Regions from separate parts of the Cupriavidus sp. GW821-FHT02F09 genome, predicted to be linked through region 3. Evidence: predicted binding sites of a transcription regulator. Region 3 holds the regulator's gene; each other region holds the start of a gene.
The links. The regulator FNR, encoded in region 3, switches genes on or off when oxygen is low (the NO sensors DNR and NnrR bind a similar motif). The targets are predictions, from matches to a motif close to TTGATNNNNATCAA.

Region 1 (4,600 bases), on a different contig from region 3:
TTCCTCATCCTCAACCTGCGGAAACTCCCGATAATGCTCACCGACAGCGGAAAAATTGGCCGGCGATCGCAGGCAGACCACCTCGTCCGCGTAACGCCGCACCTCGGCGAGCGAAGCCGGCGCGGCCACGGGCACAGCGCATACCAGCCGGGCAGGATTCTGCTGCCGCACGGCATGCAATGCGGCAATCATGGTGGCGCCCGTGGCAAGCCCATCGTCCACCACGATCACCGTGCGCCCGTCCAGCGCACGCGCGGCGCGCCCCGGCGTGTATTGCTTGCGGCGGCGGCGCAGCAATGCAAGCTGTTCGTTGCGCTCCTGGTTGAGATAGCTGGAGTCGGCGCCAACTCGTGCCGCGTAGGGCGTCACGTAGACCCAGCCGCTTTCATCGACCGCGCCGACCGCCATCTCGCGGTCGAATGGCGCCCCTAGCTTCCTGACCAGGACCACGTCCAGTTCGCCGCCGAGCCGGTCGGCGAGTATCTTGCCCATCGGCACGCCACCCCGTGGAATGGCCAGCACAAGGGGATGGGCGTCGCCGTACCCGGAGAGCGCTTCGGCTAGCCGCTCGGCGGCCTCGTTCCTGTCCTGGAAAGTCATGACATCACCTTTTGCCGGTGAGGGACCAGCTAGCTGGCTAGCCGGCTAGCGACTTCCATCGACGCCGTAAGGCGAGGTGTCTGTCAGACTGGACGGCCCCCAATGCGCGCCATGACGGTCCTCAAGCGCGGTGCCAATGAACATACAGGGTCTCGTCGGCGTCGGAATAGTCGATTTCCAGCTTGCCACGATACGCATGATGCACGGCAGAGCCGATATCGCGTGCCAGGTGAAAGCCCGTGGTCGTGATGGTGATGCGATCCTCCTGAGTCTGCGTCGCCATGATGCGCTCCATCGGATGACTCTCTCTCATCAGGGCTTCGCGGTGCCGCACCAGCCCGAGAATCTCATCCCGGTGCTCCCGCTGGAACGCCCCATCCAGCGTCAACTGCGCCGCGGGCACATGGTCGGCGATGCGGTGGCAGGCCGGGCACATCAGCGCCTTGGCGCCGGGCGGCACGGCCCGCCATTGCCAACGTCCTTTCAGGAGGACCGCGTGGCAAGCGGGACAGGAAGCGATGGCGGGCGCCTGCTCCGGCTGCTTGTAGGCATCGTGGATGGGATCCTGGGGAAGCCGGTCCCAACGGGCCGGCCTGACCTGGCTCGAACGCTCACGGACTTTCATGTCTGGCTCCTGAAATCGAATCGGGCAGCGCCCACGCGGCCTGCCTGCAGTATTGCGGACTCACCTGGCGAGCCCGCCCATGCTCATCGCATACCGCTCGGCGCCCCGAACATGTGCTCGTGCTTGCGCTGGCACGGGGTGCAGCGTTTGGCCGTGGGATACGCTTGCAGGCGCGGATAAGGAATGGGCTCGCCGCAGTCCACGCACACGCCGTAGCTGAGCCTGGCGATCCGCTTGCGCGCCACCGCTATGTCGGCCAGTTCCATGCGGTAGTGTTCGGCCACGGCATCGTCCATGCGCTCCTCGGTGCCATGCTCAGCGAGATCCGCGTCGTCGTTCGCTTCGCGCTCGGCGGACACAGTACGGGAAACGGCTGCGGCGTCCATCTGGCCACGGATTCTCTGCTCTCTGCTGTCCAGCAAGGCGACGAGGCTGGAGAGCTGCTCTTTCGTTAAATCGGACATCGTCGACTCCCGGGCGCGGCAAGGTGGATCCACATCCATGATGCGATGACATCGGGCAGGCCGCTTGCGCCAGATCAAGTGATGGGCCGCCGGCACGAAGTGCCTGCGGCGTGGCGCGCTGAACCCTCGTTCCGCTTCAAGCTTCAATATAGGTGGGTGGTTGCCGGTTAGCATGATCTGCGTCAATCTCACTTCCGGCCATGCGCGGAGCCGGCCGCAGCCATGGTGCGCGCGGGCGCGGATATCGCGCCCGCGCCATGCCGGCAGTTAATGTGACTAGTGTGACATCAGGACGGGCACCGTCATGGTGTCCAGCAAAGCCCTGGTGACGCCACCCAGTACCAACTCGCGCAGGCGGCCGCGCCCGTAGGCGCCCATCACCACCAGATCGGCGCCAAAATCCGCCGCGCGCGAGAGCAAGGTTTCCCCGATGGCGATGTCCGATCCTTCCTGGCAGTGTTCAAACTCTGCCTGGACGCCATGGCTTGCCAGCGCGGCCATGGCATGGCCCGGCAGGCTCGCATCGGGCCGCGCGCCGGTACCTTGCGCGCAAAGCACCTTGGCCTGCCCGCCGCAGATCAAGGGCATGGCGTCGTGCAAGGCGCGCGTGGCCTCGCGTCCGCCGTTCCAAGCCACCATGACACGTGCGCCGGGGACAGCGAACTGGCCTGCGAATGGAATGACAAGAACCGGCCTGCCACCGTCGAGGATGAGGGTTTCCAGGAACTGGGTCGCGACAAAGCTGTCTGGGTCGGCCGGATCGTATTGCCCGACAACCACAAGGTCGGCCTCGCGCACTTCGCGCAGCGCCATCATCAACGGATCGCCATCCACTGCCCGCCACTCGGTTTCGATCCCCAGGTCCTGCGTTGCCGCCAGGAAGCGCCGGTGCACCGCCTCGCGCGCCTCACTGCGCCGCTGGCGGTCCTCGTTGATATAGGTCGCGGCACCCTCCATCAGGTAAAACCAGGCGACATCCGGCATAAAGCCGGCAAACAGCCCGATCAGCCGGGCATGGCGTGCCACGGCGAGCCGGGCAGCGATTTCAAGCCGGTCCAGCGCGCGTGGGCTGGTGTCCAGGTGGACCATGATGCTGGCGTATTCCATAACATTCCTGTGCGGTTTAGGTTTGGGTTTGGGAGCCTGAATCCAGTCTAGGCAGCGTTTGGACGTGGCTATTGACTCAGGTCAAGCCGATACCTTCTGCACAGGGGCTGGCGCCTCGCGTACGCCATGGATACGGATCAAGCGGCAACCGTCAGCGTGACCTAGGCTAAATGCTGGGCACCGCCGAGGACGTCACCATGCACGAGACGATGCGCGCCATGATTTTCGACGGCACCGGGCCGGCCTTGCGCCTGGCGCGCGTCCCCGTGCCAGACCCCGGCCCAGGCGAAGTGCGTATCGCGGTGAGCACCTGCGGCGTCTGCCGCACCGACCTGCACATTGTCGACGGCGAACTCGCGCACCCGAAAGCCGCCCTCATTCCCGGACACGAAATCGTTGGCAGGGTCGAGTCCTGTGGCGCAGGCGTGACGGGCCTTGCCCCGGGCGACCGGGTCGGCGTGCCGTGGCTCGGGCAGACCTGCGGGCACTGCGGCTATTGCGCGGCGCGTCGCGAAAACCTGTGCGATACGCCGCAGTTCACCGGCTATACGCGCGACGGCGGCTACGCCGAGTACGTAGTGGCCGACAGCCGCTTTTGCTTCCCCATCCCGGAGCACTACGACGACGAGCATGCGGCGCCCTTGCTGTGTGCGGGCCTGATTGGCTACCGCACGCTGCGCATGGCGGGGGACGCCCGCAAGGTCCGGTCTATCGGCATTTACGGATTTGGCGCCGCGGCCCACCTGGTGACGCAGATCGCCGTCGCCCAGCAGCGCGAGATCTTTGCCTTCACGCGCCCCGGCGACACCGCCGCCTGCCAGTTCGCGCGTGACACCGGGGCGTGCTGGGCCGGTCCAAGCGACCAGCCCGCACCGCAGCCGCTCGATGCCGCGCTGATCTTCGCGCCGGTGGGTGCGCTGGTGCCGATGGCGCTGCAAGCCGTCGCCAAGGGCGGCACCGTGGTTTGCGGTGGCATCCACATGAGCGATATTCCGGCCTTCCCCTATCGCCTGCTCTGGGAGGAGCGGTCGATCGTGTCGGTGGCCAACCTCACGCGCGACGACGGGCTGGAACTGATGCGGATCGCCCAGGCCACGCCGCTGCGCACCACCACCACGGTCTATCCGCTGGAGCAGGCCAATGCCGCGCTGGCCGACCTGCGCGCGGGCCGCCTGGCCGGCGCGGCGGTACTGCGCATCGCTTAATCGCCTAATTAGAACTCCCCCTCCAAAAAGTGCCCCCTTCGGCACCAACTTGCGCTAGATCAAGTCCACGCCCCACCCCGCCGGATAGCATTGGACCCTACGCCGTCGCCCCGCGGATCAAGGTCTGTCTTTGTCGTCTCCCCTTCCCCCCTTTGCCCGACACCCTGAACCCCCTGGCGCGCCCGGCGGCATTCCATCATTCAGCGCACAGGTGCACAGGTAGCCGATGAAACTCAAACCAGGCTGGGGTATAGCGGTATTGTTCGTTGCTGGCGCCATTGGAGCCGCCGTGTGGTGGCTTGGCAGCCAGCGCGACCCGTGGCCGGCTTATGTGGCCCACAGCAATGGGCGCATGGAGATCGGCCGCCTCGACGTGGCGGTGAAGTATCCGGGCCGCGTCATCGATCTGCCGGTTCGCGAGGGCGATGCCCTGGCTGCGGGCGCCGTGGTGGCCCGGCAGGATGACGCCGAATTATTGACTCAACTCAGCCTTGCCACCGCAGCCCGCGAGCGTGCCGTGCAGGCGGCGTCGCGCGCGCAGGCGGAGATCGAGGGGCGCGCGAGCCGCCAGCGGTTGGCGCGGCTGGAGTTGACCGAGG
Region 2 (4,600 bases), on a different contig from region 3:
GGGCGGTGGCTTCCATTGCCGGCCCGCTGGTGGGGGGCTGGACTTCAGATCATCTGTCGTGGCGCTGGCTGTTCTGGATCAATGTGCCGCTGGGGTTGCTGGCCATGTTCATGTGCTATCGGGGCTTGAGCCAGTTGCAGGTGCGTGGCGGCTCGGCGCGGGTGGACTGGGGCGGCGCGCTGCTGCTGACGGTTTCCATTGTGGCCTTCCTGCTGGCGATGAGCTGGGGGGGCGATGTCTACGACTGGATCTCGCCGGAGATCGCTGGCCTGGCGCTGCTGGCCTTGGTGGCGGTGACCGCGCTGGTCTGGCAGGAGCGCCGCGCGGGCGACCCGATGCTGCCGCCGCGGCTGTTCCGCAACCGCGCTTATGTGCTGGGCGTGGCGGCGTCCGCGATGGCTGCGCTGAATATCTTCTTGTGCATCTTCGCGCTGCCGCTGCATTTCCAGCTGGTGCGCGGCGCCGATGCGTCGGAGTCCGGTTTGCTGGTGGTGCCGTTCCTGCTCTCCACCGTGGCGGGCAATTTCATCGTGGCCGGGCTGGCGCCGCGCCTGGGGCGGATGCGCGGCATCCTGACCGGCGGATTCATTGCCGCGGCGCTGGGCTTGCTGGCGCTCGTGGCGGTTTCGCCGTCCACGCCGCTGGCGCTGGTCTTGCTGGCCATGATGGTGGCCGGCGTGGGGCTGGGCATGACCATGGTCGGCACCTTGATGACGGTGCAGAACGTGCTGGAGCGCCGCGATACCGGCGCCGGCACCGGCGCGCTGCTGGTGCTGCGCTCGCTTGGCAGCGCCTTTGGCGGCGCGCTGGCCGGCACCTTGCTGACGCTGGAATTCCGCCATGCCCTGCACGCTTCCGGCGTGACGCAGGCGCTGGACCTGGGCGCGCTGCGCCACGGCAGCGAGGCGCTGGCCCATCTCTCTCCCGCAGTGCGGGACGTGCTGACGGGCGGCGTGGAGTCGGGCTTCCGGTTGATTTTTGCCGTGGGCACCGTGGCCGCCCTGCTGGCGCTGGTGATCGTGCGCCGCATGCCGGACGTGGAGTTGCGCAGCAGCGTGACCGAGCACGCGGCCACGCTGGCCATGGAGTAAGCGGGAGGAGGCTTGCGCATCCATTTCACGCCCAACGGCGTAAACTACGGATAGACCATCTCCGGAGTTTCCTACATGCGCAGCCTTCCCGAACAGCGCTCACGCGCCCTGCAACGCATCGCCTTGTCCGGCGCGTTGGTCCTGGCCGCTGCCGCCGCTGTTGTCGCCGCGCCGCGTCTTGCGCAAGCCGCCGATACCCCGGCAGCCACCGCCGCCAAGCCGGCCGGCGCCTGCCCGGCCTCGCTCAACTTCAAGTTCCCCCGCCTGCAGGACGAAGCGCCGCAAAACCTCTGCCAGTACGCCGGCAAGGTCGTAGTGGTGGTCAATACCGCCAGCTATTGCGGCTTTACCCCGCAATACGAAGGGCTGGAGGCGCTGTACGCCAAGTACCGCGAACGCGGGCTGGTGGTGCTGGGCTTCCCGTCCAACGACTTTTCGCAGGAGCCGGGCTCCTCCAAGGAGATCGCCGACTTTTGCTACAACACCTATGGCGTGAAATTCCCGATGCTGGGCAAGTCGCACGTGCGCGGCAGCGATGCCAATCCCATGTACGCGCTGCTGGCCAAGCAGTCCGGCACCACGCCCAAGTGGAATTTCTACAAGTACGTGATCGACCGCAACGGCCAGGTGGTGGGCAGCTATAACAGCATGACCAAGCCCGACGACAAGCAGTTCGTGAGCAAGATCGAGCAACTGCTGGACGGCGCGCGCTAAGCCGCCGGGCTACTAAGCTGCCATCGGCACCGCACGGCTTCGCAGCCGTGAAGCCGTGCGCCACCAGGTTGAGCGCGGTAAAGCCGATCCCGGCCAGGCACACCGCCTGCCAGCCGCCAAGCGCCCAGGTGGCGCCGCGCACACTGCCCTTCAACGTGGCCGCGCCCATGGCATCGGCGCACGATTCGCTGGCTTCTTGACCAGCGTCAAGCCGCCGGGGCGCCGCCATCGCTACTTTCGCCGCTTTGGGGAGAGACAGACGATGGCCATCACGCTATACGATGCCGGCGGGCACACCTGCCTGCTGTTTTCGGACCTGGTCGAGGAGGAGCACGGCGAGGTGGTGCAGACCAACCAGTTCCTGATCGTCGACGCCGGCCACGGCGCGCTGATCGATCCTGGCGGGCACATGACCTACGGCGAGCTGTACCTCGCCATCAGCCGCTACTTTCCGCCCAAGCAGCTCGACTACGTGCTGGCGTCGCACGCCGATCCGGATATCGTGGCCTCGGTCGGGCGCTGGCTGACCGCCTCCGATAGCCGCATCCTGATCTCGCGCGTCTGGGCGCGGTTCTTGCCGCATTTCTGCCAGGCGGGCAAGACGCAAGGGCGCATCGTCACCATCCCCGATGCCGGCATGCCGATCGCGCTGGGCAACTGCACGTTGCTGGCGGTGCCGGCGCATTTCCTGCACTCGGAGGGCAACTTCCAGTTCTACGATCCCATCAGCAAGATCCTGTTCTCCGGCGACCTGGGCGCGGCCATGACCAGCGCGCGGGAAGCCGGCGCGGTGGTGAGCGATTTTGCCGCGCACACCCGCGCCATGCTGCCCTTCCACCAGCGCTACATGAGCGGCAACCGCGCCTGCCGGCTGTGGGCCAACATGGCGCGCGGGCTGGATATCGAGTGGATCGTGCCGCAGCACGGCCCGTCGTTTCGCGGCAAGGTGATGGTGGCGCAGTTCATCGACTGGGTCTCCACGCTGGAGTGCGGGCTGGACCTGCTTAGCCAGGACAACTACAGGCTGCCGCCCGTCACCACAACGGCAGCCTGACGCCCGGCACCGGTTGCACGATCAATCGCGCGCCAGCCCCTCGGCCACCAGCGCCTCGTGCACCTTCGGCCGCGCGGCCACGCGCGACAGGTAGGCCTGCAGCGCGGGGTAAGGGTTGAGCGGCATGTGCAGCATATTGGCCCAGTTGGCGACGGCGAAGCAGTAGGCGTCGGCCACGGTGAACTGCGTGCCGCACAAGTAGTCGCGCGTGGCCAGGTGCCGGTCCAGCTCGGCGAAGCGCAGGGCCACCTTGGCCAGGCAATCCTCGCGTGTGCTCTGCGCGGTTTCCTTGTGCCACAGCCACGGGCTGAAGACCTTGTGCAGCTCGGTGGAGACCAGCGTCAGCCAGCCCACCGCTTCCAGGCGCGCCTGGGTGCCGGCCGCCGGCAGCAGCGCCTTGCCCGGGGCGAGGTCCGCCACGTATTGCAGCAGCGATGCGGCTTCGGTGTGGCGCGAGCCATCGTCCAGTTGCAGCATCGGCACGTAGCCGCGCGGGCTCACCGCGTAGAAGTCGTCGCTGCCGTTTTCCGGCTCGCTCAGCTTGTGCCGGGCCAGGTCGACCTTGGCGAGCGAAAACGGCAGGCCGGCTTCGCGCAGTGCGATATGCACGGCCAGGGAGCAAGCGCCAGGGGAGTAGTAGAGCTTCATCGGGTAGTCCTCGCTGTTTTGGGTTCGGTTTTTCAGGGTTTGCCGCCACGCCTTGTGGTGGCAGTGCAGGCAGTCTAGGATTGCGAAAGCGCAATCACAATGCGCACTGACGCAAGCTATGGCTGCAAATCTGCAATGAACATACCCTACCAACTCTCTTCCCCCGATCTCGACGTGGTGCTGGCATTGGTGCGTTGCGCCACGCTGGCCGAAGCCGGGCGCCGGCTCGGGCTTGATGCCTCCACCGTGTTCCGCGCGCTGCAGCGCATCGAGAAAGGGCTGGGGCGGCGCCTGTTCGAGCGCAGCCGCGCGGGCTACCTGCCGACCGAACTTGCCCAGCAGTTCGCACAGCATGCCGAACGCATCGAGGCCGAGCTGGAGGCGGCGCGCGCGCATGCCTCGGTGTCGGCCGGCACGGTGTCGGGCCTGGTGCGCATCACCACCACCGATACCGTGCTGCATGGCATGGTGCTGCCGGCACTGGCGCCGCTCGGGCGCAAGCATCCCGGGCTGAGCTTCGAGCTGATCGCCACCAATGAGCTGGTCAGCCTGACCCGGCGCGACGCCGACATCGCCGTGCGCGCCACGCGCCATCCACCCGATCACCTGATCGGCAAGTGCCTCGGCCCCTTGCGCGTGGCGGTGTTCGCGGCGCGGGAGTTGGTGGAGGCGGCCGGCATCGCGATCCCCGGGCACGGCGGCGCCGTCGACCTTGCCGCGCTGGCCACACTGCCGTGGATCGCGCCGGACGAGGCCATGCCCGATCACCCGTCGGTGCGCTGGCGCCGCAAGCACCTGCCGCGCGTGGTGCCGCAGTACCGCGTCAACAGCATCGCCGGCGTGCTGGAAGGCGTCGAGGCAGGGCTCGGCGCCGGCATTGTTTCGCTGATGATCGGGCGGCGCAGCGGCAAGCTGGTGGCGCTCACCGGCACGCTGGACGAGTGCGACACCGACCTGTGGCTGCTGACACATCCGGAGTCCCGGCATCTGCGGCGCATCGCCACCGTGGTCAGCCACCTGGCGGAGCATGTCAGGCTGGACGCGTAGGGCGTTGAGAACGTGCGCTCACGGCGCCGCCAGCGCGGCGGGAATG
Region 3 (4,600 bases):
GCGGCTCTGGAAACGCCAGCCACTGGCCAGTGCCACGAGTTCCACGCCGCGTTGCTCCCAGTCGCGGCGCAGCTCTTCGAGCAGCACACGAATGGTGTCGGCACCGACGTCGTCGGCAAACAGCCGGCGCAAGTCATTGACGCGCAAGGGTTCCTGCGCGCAGATCAGCGCGGTCTCGAGGACGATCTTCGCCTCTTGGGTATTCATGTTGATTGCGTGCAGCCTGTCTTTGCACCTGCGCCCCGGTTGATCCCGGGCGCACTGGAGATTGCGGGTTCAGCGGTAGGGATTGCCACCGCCATCTGGCCGCGCAGCCAACCGCATGCTTGATGCATGCCAGCCGTGCGCCTTCTTTTATTGCATCGGGTGCCGGACCTGACCGGCAGGAGATCGCCCGGCCACCGGCATTATCTGCCAGTCGACGGAGCCCTTGCGTCGCGCCTTCCCCCTGATGTGGCGGACCTGTCCGGCGCGGCGTTTATCATCGAACGCGCCGGGTGCAAGAAAATACGGATATCGGGCCTGCTGGCCTATTTCACCCCGCCCTGCCGTAGCTGGTCTTTTGAACCGAATCTTTTGAACCGGACGGCGGATGGGGAACGGTCCCTGGCGCTGATGCCTGCCTGGGTGTTCCTGGCATGCATCCCTGAGCAGCGGATGCTACCTGACGATGCCACGATGAAATACGTGCGCGATATCGCTGTTCTTGCGATTGTATGGCATTCCCTGGCAAACCTGCAACCGATTCGCACAGCTACCTCAGCGAAGAAGTGACAGATACACCACGAAGCAGCGCTTCAGAAGACCAGGCAGAATCCATGCGCGGCAAGCGTCTCAGGCAAAAGCAGCGCGCGCGCCACCCCGGCCAAGCCAAAGGCCACCACCGCAAGCCCAGCGCCAGCCCGCAACGCCGGGCGCCGCGAAAGCTGCCTGAGATAGCCGGACAGGCCCGAGATCACCAGCAGGTTCGGCAGGGTGCCCAAGCCAAACACGGCCATCACCAGCGCGCCCGACGGGGCATTGCCGGCCAGCAACGCCATGGCAAGAGCACCGTACACCATGCCGCACGGGACCAGCCCCCAGGCTAGCCCCATGCCGTAGCGGCGCAGCAACCGGCCCTGCCCATGCGCCCGGGCCACAGCCGGCAAGCGCGCCCCGACGGCACCAAGGCCGCGCAGCAAGCCACCCGCGCCCCGGGCGGCGAGCCGCTCCAGCCAACCCGTACCCATGGTGCGCCCGCGCAACATCCACAAGCCCGACAGCACCAGCATTACACTGCCGACCCCGAACAGCCAGCGCTGCAGCGGCAGGTACTGCGTCTTCCAGACGCCGGCGCCAAGGGCGCCCAGCAAGCCTCCCAGCACCGCATACATGCTCAGCCGCCCGGCATGCATGACAAGCAGTTCCAGCAACCAATGGCCGGGACGCCGGAGCACCGTGGCAGGCACGCGCGCAACGCCGCCCTGCTCCGCCGCCAGCGCGATCCCGCCGCACATGGCGGCGCAGTGCACGCCGCCCAGCAAAGCCAAGGTAAATACGCTGATAAGCACGCCTATGGTCAACTTCTCCTCCCAATCACACAATCGCAACGTCTGGCGCGGTAAAATGCGGCGAACGCGCCCCCGCAGCTCCAAGAGGCGCTATCAACATGAGGCCTTGCGCCCGCGCACACCAGCGCGCTCGCACAACATGACGACGGGCACGGCAAGCCGCGCTGCACAGATAGCGCACTGCCGCAAGACCCGCGCGCCAGGCCGATGTGGATAGCGCTTCCAACCGACGACTCTCAACGTCAAGCTCTCAACTCAATGCGCCCGCCACATCGCGCTTGACTGACTGCGCTAAACCGACAGGCCCCAATTGCTCACCACCATTCCCATTACCGAGATGTCGCCCCGCTGCTCCACTTGCTCGCTCGGCCAGCTCTGCCTGCCCGTCGGCATGTCGCAGCAGGACCTCGAAAAGATGGATACGCTGGTCCAGGACCGGGTGCGCGTACGCAAGGGCGAAACCCTGTACCGCCTCGGCGATCCTCTCACCGCCGTCTACGCGATCCGCTTCGGCACGCTCAAGACCCACCTGACAATGGAAGACGGCCGCTCGCAGATCACGGGCTTCCACCTTCCCGGCGAAGTCGTCGGCCTCGACGGCCTTGGCGAGATGCAGCATGCGTCGGACGCCACCGCGCTGGAAGATACCGAAGTCTGCGTGGTGCGCTTTGGCGATCTCCAGACGCTGTCCAACGTCCTGCCGTCGCTGCAGCATCAGTTCATGCGCCTGATGAGCAAGGAGATCTCGCAGGACCAGGTCATGTTGATCACGCTCGGATCGATGCGCGCCGAGGAGCGGCTTGCCGCTTTCCTGATCAACCTGTCCGAGCGCTTGTCCGCGCGCGGCTATTCGGCCTCCGAGTTCGTGCTGCGCATGAGCCGCGAGGAAATCGGCAGCTACCTGGGGCTCAAGCTCGAAACCGTCAGCCGCCTGTTCTCGCGCTTTGCGGAAGCCGGCCTGATCCAGATCCGCCAGCGCCACGTCAAGCTGGTCGACATGGTGGGGATCAAGCAGATCGTCAACAAGTCCTGCTGACCTGCACGTCGCGCGCCGCCCTCGCCTGCGGCGGCTCGCCGCGATGCCGCGCCTGCTGGCCTGAACCGGCAAGGCGCGCATCGCAATCACTCCAGCTCGTCCGTGTCCGCCAGCCGCGTGGGCATGGTGTACAGCGTCAAGCCGCTCGACAGCGCGCACAGCACCCACGCGATCAGGAAACCCACGGTGTAGACCGCCTCCCGCGATGCCTCGACCGGCTGGCCGAAGAAGCGCAGGTCGCCGGGATCGACCATGGAGAATACCAGCGCGGTCGTCAGCCCGGCGACCAGGAAAGCGGGCCACAGCACCCACATCAGCCAGCGTAGCCTCATGATCACCTCGCTTGCGCCGCGACCGGCGCTGCCTGGCGTGCCGCGCTGCCCGCCTTCTCAACCACCAGGCCGTGGCGCGCCACCCCTTCCTCAATGGGCGGATCCGGATGGGTCATGGCCAGCCAGATCGTGACCCCGCAGGCCACCATGGCCACGAACGGCCCACTCATCAGCAGCCACGGCCATGGCTCCTTCCACCAGGGATTACTTTGCTGCGTCATCTGGCCTCCTCTAGATCTAGATCGCGTATGTTGCGTACGGATTGGTGCAACCAGCGTCCCTGCCGCCTCATAGATTGCGCGGCACGATAAAGCTGGTGCTCTGTCGAATCTCCGCGCCATGGCTCCCCGCGCCCTCGTCGGGCACCGCGGTCACTGTGACCTCGATCTTGTGCGTGCCCTGCGCCGCGGACTCGATCGGCACGCGCACCCGGATGGGAATCAGGCGATTGGACGTGGGCTCCAGGTTGCCGGCAGCGTGATCATATTCCACAGCCAGGCCCTTGAGCTCATCGCTGCCCGCGCTGACGGCGACGCGCATTGGCGCCTCGGTCGTGTTGATCAGCTGCAGCCGGTACACGTTCTCGATCCAGCGCCCTTCCACTTCCCGCCCCAGCGCGCCGCGGTCGCGGATGATATCGACCTTGAGCGGCGTGCGCATGGCCAGCGAGGCCATGAAGCCGGCGACCAGCGCCAGCCAGATCACCGAGTAGATCACCGTGCGCGGCCGCACCAGGCGCTTGCGCGCCACGGTCTCGGAGAGCGCGCTGCGCATGGCGTTCTCGGACGTATAGCGGATCAGCCCGCGCGGGTAAGCCATCTTGTCCATGACCTGGTTGCAGGCGTCGATACAGGCGCCGCAGCCAATGCAGTCGTATTGCAGGCCATCGCGGATATCGATGCCAGTAGGACAGACCTGCACGCAGATGCTGCAATTCACGCACGAGCCCAGCCCGGCGGCCTTGTGGTCCGCCTTGCGCGAGCGGCTGCCGCGCGGCTCGCCGCGGCCCACGTCATAGGTGACCACATAGGTGTCGCGATCCACCATCACGCTCTGGAAGCGCGCATACGGGCACATGTACTTGCAGACCTGCTCGCGCATGAAGCCGGCGTTGCCCCAGGTGGCAAACGAGTAAAACAGCATCCAGAACGTCTGCCACGGACCCAGCGAGAGGCTCAGCACCTGCGCGCCGAGCGTGCGAATGGGCGAGAAATAGCCGACGAAGGTAAAGCCCGTCCATAGCGCGATCACGATCCAGAGCGTGTGCTTGGTGGCCTTCAGGCGCAGCTTGCGCACGCTCCATGGATCGCCGTCCAGGCGGATGCGGGCAAAGCGGTCGCCTTCCACATGCCGCTCGATCCACATGAAGATCTCGGTGTACACCGTCTGCGGACAGGCGTAGCCGCAGAATAGACGCCCCGCGATCGCCGTGAAGAGAAACAGCGACACCGCGGAGATCACCAGCAGCACGGCAAGGTAGATCACGTCCTGCGGCCACAGCACCAGGCCGAAGATATAGAACTTGCGCGCGCCGAGATCGAACAACATGGCCTGGCGGCCATTCCACTGCAGCCAGGGCATGCCATAGAAGAACAGCTGGGTCAGGACCACCATCCAGACCCGCCAGCTCGAGAACGCACCCGACACCGAGCGCGGATAGATCTTGCGGCGGACTTCGTACA
Region 4 (4,600 bases), on a different contig from region 3:
CTTCACGTTGGCAGCCTCCAGCACTTCGGCCAGCTTGCGCCCGGCGTCCAGCGCCGCCGGAAAGCCACAGTACACCGCGCTGTGCACCACCAGTTCACGCAATTCCAGCGGCGTCACGCCATTGGCCAGGGCGCCGCGCAGATGGCCGGTCAGTTCCTGCGGCCGGTTGAGCGCGATCAGCATCGATACCGTGGCCAGGCTGCGCTGCTTGCGGTCCAGGCCGTCACGCGTCCACACCGTGCCCCAGGCGAACTCCGTCACCAGTTGCTGCAGGCCGACATCGCCCTGCTGTTGCGCGGCGTCGAACGCGCGCTGCACGTGTTGTTCTCCCATGACTTCCGAACGTACCTGCCGGCCGGCTTCGAAGGCCGGCGTTTGCGCGTAGGCGGCGGGATCTTGCCTGGCTTGCGTCATCTTGCTATCTCCTGTGATTGCATGGGTCATTGGGCAGGCACGCCGCGTCCTGGCGGATACGCGGCGCCTGCGGCCTACGGCGTTGCCCCTTACTTGAACGGTGTCTGCAGGATGCCCATCACGGTACGGATGCCATCGCGGTAATTGCCCAACCGCATGTTCTCGTCGTAGCTGTGCTGGTTATTGTCCGCATTGACCAGCGGCACGATCACGAACGGCGCCTGCAGCGCCTGCACCGCCGCGCCGGTCGGCACGGTGCCACCCATCATGCGGATCTGCACCGGTGCCTTGCCGTAGGACTGCTGCATGGCCTGAGTGAGCCACCGGCTGATCGGCGCCGACAGGTCCGTGCGCGCTGCGGAGCTGGAGGCCGAGACCTCGCCCGCGGTGACCGAAGCAAGCTTGGGATAGCGCGCGCGGTCGTCGTCGGTAGGCTCGCCCTTGACCAGGTGGTAGCCCTGTTTTTCCACGTGCTGCCTGACGAGGCCGAACAGGGATTGCGGGCTGGTCTCCGGCACGGTGCGGATATCGATTTCGGCCACCGCCACTTCCGGAATGATGGTGCGGGCCTTCTCGCCCACGTCGCCGGCGGCCATGCCGCGCACGTTCAGCGTGGGGTACTGCATGGCCTCCTGGTAGTTGGCACCAACGCGCTCGGCGCGCGCGATGCCCAGGCGGCGGCGCAGCGCGGCCTCGTCGTCTGGCACGGCGGCCATGATGCGGCGCGCGCGTTCATCGATCTTTACCGGCTTGTAGTAACCGGCAATGGTGACGCGGCCGTCGTCGTCCTTCATGGTGGCGAGCAGGTTTGCCAGCCGCTGCGCGGGGTTGGCGGCATAGTTGCCGTAGTGGCCGCTGTGCAGGCCCTGGCTGGCGCCGAATACCTTGAGCTGCACCAGCAGCACGCCGCGGTTGCCGAAGATCAGCGTGGGCTGGTTGCTCTGGTGCATGGGGCCATCGAAGATCACCATGCCGTCATTGCGCAGCAGCGCCAGGTTGTCCGCGATCACCTTGCCCAGCGACGGCGAGCCCTTCTCCTCCTCGGAATCCAGCAGCACCTTGATATCGACCGCCGGGTCCACCCCGGCGGCCTTGAGCGCATCCATGGCGGCCAGGAACATCACGATGGGGCCCTTGTCGTCGGACGACGAACGCCCGAACACGCGCCATTCGGGATCGACCTGGCCGGCGTAGAGTTTGTCCAGCGGCAGCGTTTCCCACTTGCCATCGGCGCTGCGCGCCTTGAGCGTAGCCTCCCACGGGCTGGGCTGCGCCCATTGCGACGGCGTTACCGACTGGCCGTCGAAATGCATGTAGAACAGCACGGTCTTGCGCGGGCCAGCGTTTTGCTGCGTGCTGGCGGGATATTCGGCGTAGACCATCGGCTTGCCATTATTGGGCAGCTCGCGCGCCTGGAAGCCACGCCGGGCGAAGGCCTTGACCAGCCAGTCCGCGTTCTTCTGGATATCCGCCGGCACGGTGGCGTCGTTGGGCAGCGCCAGCAACTCGACCCATTCGCGGTAACTGCGCGCCGCGGCCTGATCGGCGTGCTGCTGCAGCTGCACGCCGTCGAGCGTGGCGGCGTGCGCGCCAGCGGCCAGCAGCATGGCGCCAAGGGCGCTGCACACGGTCGCGCGGACAGCGCTGCGCAAGGGGGACTGGAAGGTATGGGAATGGGTATGCAGGGGGGCGCAATGCGGCGCGCTGCCAGGCGCGCGGGCAAGGGAACGTAGTCTCATGGCTCTTGTTGGATAGGAAAGTGCATGGCGACGGATACGGCGGGCGGGCCGCAAGACAGCCGCGCGGCCCGCACCCGGCAGTCTGAACCGCTACATGCAACTTGTCCACGCGCGGCGCCCCTGGCGGCGCGCCTTCATCGGGCCCGGCAGCGCGCAGGCACCTTCAGGGACCCTGCTCATCGGGCGACCGGGAAAAGCCCTCCTCGCGGCGCGCAATGGCACTGGCCAGCCCGAATTCCATGGCAAAAAGCAGGATCAGCGCGAGCATGGCCAGCGCGCCGATCGCCAACCGATAGTAGATCCACATGGCGGCAAGCCGGAACATCCGACAGAGTTGTCCTATCTGCAGCGTAGATTTCCCCGCATCAAAAAGGCGCTGAGATGCCACGGCACGGTGCAAAAAAACCGTCAAAACGGGGAATTGGAAGGCTCTCGGAAGGCTCGTGGAAGGCGCCGGCGATTGCGCCCGACTTGATCTGGATCCAGGCAGGGTTGCCCGCAGGGTGCCATCATGACCGTAGTGACCGCCCCCGGGCCACCCCGGCGGGGGCCGCCATGCCGACAACGATCACAGCCACTACAGGAGATAGCCGCCATGACCAACATCGTGCTCGCCACCGACGGTTCGCCCTTTTCCGACGCAGCCGCCCGCTTCATCGCCGAAGGCAAATTGCTGCAAAGCGGCTTTACCGTGCATGTGGTCCATGTGACGCCCGATGTCACCGGACAGGTACGCGCCTTCGTCAGCAAGGAAACCATCGACGCCTGGCATCAGGAAGAAAGCGGTAAGGCCATGCAGTCCGTGGCCGACATCCTCGGCGCCGCGGGCATCGCCTTCGAGCAACATGCGCTGCACGGCTTTGCGCCGGAGCGCATCGTCGCCTACGCCGCCAGCGTGGACGCACGCGGCATCGTCATGGGCACGCACGGCCGCGGCTCGTTCTTCGATGCGGTGATTGGTTCGGTGGCGGGACGGGTGCTGGCGCACGCCCCGTGCCCGGTCGTCCTGGTCAAGGCCCCGGGCAAGAAGTAAGGCAGCCGGCCTGGGCTGGCCGGTGCCAGGTCAGACCGGCCAGAGCGGCGGCTCGTCCATCAGCGCGACCTGCTCGCGCAGCTCGAGGATGCGGTCCTGCCAGTAGCGGGCAGTCCCAAACCACGGGAATGCCGCCGGAAAGGCCGGATCGCGCCAGCGGCTGGCCAGCCAGGCGCTGTAATGCAGCAGGCGCAGCGTGCGCAGCGCCTCGATCAGGTAAAGCTCACGCGGCTGGAATTCCGCGAAATCCTCATAGCCGGCCAGGATGTCGGCCATCTGGCCCTGCTGGGCGGCGCGGTCGCCTTCCAGCAGCATCCACAGATCCTGCACCGCCGGCCCCATGCGGCTATCGTCGAAATCGACAAAGTGCGGCCCGGGTGGGCGCGAACCCGCATGCGACTCCTCGATCCACAGCACATTGCCGCGATGGCAATCGCCATGCAGGCGCAACTGCGCGACATCGCCCGCGCGCTCGAAGCAGCGGCGAGCGCCATCCACGGCGAGGTCGGCAACCGCCTGCCAAGCCGGGCGCAGTTCCAGGGGAATACAGTCTTGCGCCAGCAGCCAGTCGCGCGGGGCCACCCCGAAGGTGTCCACGTCGATGGTGGGGCGTGCCTGGTAAGGATGCGTGGCGCCGAGCGCATGGATGCGGCCGATGAAACGGCCAAGCCAGGTCAGCGTATCGGCACGATCCAGCTCCGGTTCGCGCCCCCCGCAGCGGGGAAACACCGCGAAGCGAAAACCCGCATGCGCCAGCAGCGTGGCGCCGTCGCGCGCGATGGCCGGCACCGCCGGAATCTCGGCGTCGGCCAGTTGCCGCACGAAAGCATGCTCTTCCAGGATGGCGGCGTCGCTCCAGCGGCCGGGGCGGTAGAACTTGACCACCACCGGCGCGCTGCCTTCGATCCCCACCTGCCAGACCCGGTTCTCATAGCTATTGAGCGCCAGCAGGCGGCCATCCGGCTCGAACCCGGCGGCCTCCATGGCATCCAGCATCAGGTCCGGCGTGAGGCTGGCGTAGGGCACGCCATCGCCATCGATGGGCGTGCCGCCGTCGCCGGGCACCTGAAGGTCAAACCCTGAACTGGACATTGCGCGTGGCAGCCGTTGGGGAACGTTATGGAGTTAGCGCGTGGGCTTGGCGCGCTGGCCGCCCAGCAGCGCGGCTTGCGGCGCCGGACGGCGGCCGCGTGCCGCCGGATCCTGTCCGGTGCGCGGCTGCGCGGCGTGGGTGTTGGCACCGGCGCGGTTGCCGTTGACATCGCCATTGCGATCACGGTTGCCATTGCCAGCAGCACGGTTGCCGTTGGCCTCGCCGGTGCGGTTGCCATTGGCCTGACCGTTGCGCGGGCTGCCTTGCCCGACCGAAGCGGGTCGTGCGCTGCCCTGCGCCGGACGCTGGCCCGGTGCCTGC

Region 1: AC07XB_RS02510 (universal stress protein) is a predicted target of FNR. The motif match lies at 2,868-2,881, and genes of this name have one in related genera.
Region 2: AC07XB_RS07130 (oxygen-binding di-iron domain-containing protein) is a predicted target of FNR. The motif match lies at 2,002-2,015, and genes of this name have one in related genera.
Region 4: AC07XB_RS27960 (universal stress protein) is a predicted target of FNR. The motif match lies at 2,625-2,638, and genes of this name have one in related genera.

What each region holds. Positions count from the first base shown of each region.
Region 1 is NZ_JBWKVH010000001.1:505,268-509,867, reverse strand. Features, by position in the region: gene AC07XB_RS02525 (phosphoribosyltransferase) at 1-600, opposite strand, end outside; gene AC07XB_RS02520 (BCAM0308 family protein) at 722-1,225, opposite strand; gene AC07XB_RS02515 (TraR/DksA family transcriptional regulator) at 1,309-1,689, opposite strand; gene AC07XB_RS02510 (universal stress protein) at 1,966-2,796, opposite strand; gene AC07XB_RS02505 (zinc-dependent alcohol dehydrogenase family protein) at 2,994-4,001, shown strand; gene AC07XB_RS02500 (HlyD family secretion protein) at 4,228-4,600, shown strand, end outside.
Region 2 is NZ_JBWKVH010000004.1:252,404-257,003, forward strand. Features, by position in the region: gene AC07XB_RS07120 (MDR family MFS transporter) at 1-1,091, shown strand, start outside; gene AC07XB_RS07125 (glutathione peroxidase) at 1,167-1,805, shown strand; gene AC07XB_RS07130 (oxygen-binding di-iron domain-containing protein) at 2,068-2,859, shown strand; gene gstA (glutathione transferase GstA) at 2,881-3,507, opposite strand; gene AC07XB_RS07140 (LysR family transcriptional regulator) at 3,643-4,554, shown strand; gene AC07XB_RS07145 (LysR family transcriptional regulator) at 4,573-4,600, opposite strand, start outside.
Region 3 is NZ_JBWKVH010000007.1:22,484-27,083, forward strand. Features, by position in the region: gene scpB (SMC-Scp complex subunit ScpB) at 1-207, opposite strand, end outside; gene AC07XB_RS10440 (hypothetical protein) at 334-774, shown strand; gene AC07XB_RS10445 (sulfite exporter TauE/SafE family protein) at 798-1,562, opposite strand; gene fnr (fumarate/nitrate reduction transcriptional regulator Fnr) at 1,861-2,586, shown strand; gene AC07XB_RS10455 (hypothetical protein) at 2,673-2,918, opposite strand; gene AC07XB_RS10460 (membrane protein) at 2,921-3,139, opposite strand; gene ccoG (cytochrome c oxidase accessory protein CcoG) at 3,207-4,600, opposite strand, start outside.
Region 4 is NZ_JBWKVH010000033.1:7,237-11,836, reverse strand. Features, by position in the region: gene AC07XB_RS27975 (carboxymuconolactone decarboxylase family protein) at 1-414, opposite strand, end outside; gene AC07XB_RS27970 (M20/M25/M40 family metallo-hydrolase) at 504-2,021, opposite strand; gene AC07XB_RS27965 (hypothetical protein) at 2,317-2,478, opposite strand; gene AC07XB_RS27960 (universal stress protein) at 2,749-3,186, shown strand; gene AC07XB_RS27955 (serine/threonine protein kinase) at 3,217-4,278, opposite strand; gene AC07XB_RS27950 (DEAD/DEAH box helicase) at 4,312-4,600, opposite strand, start outside.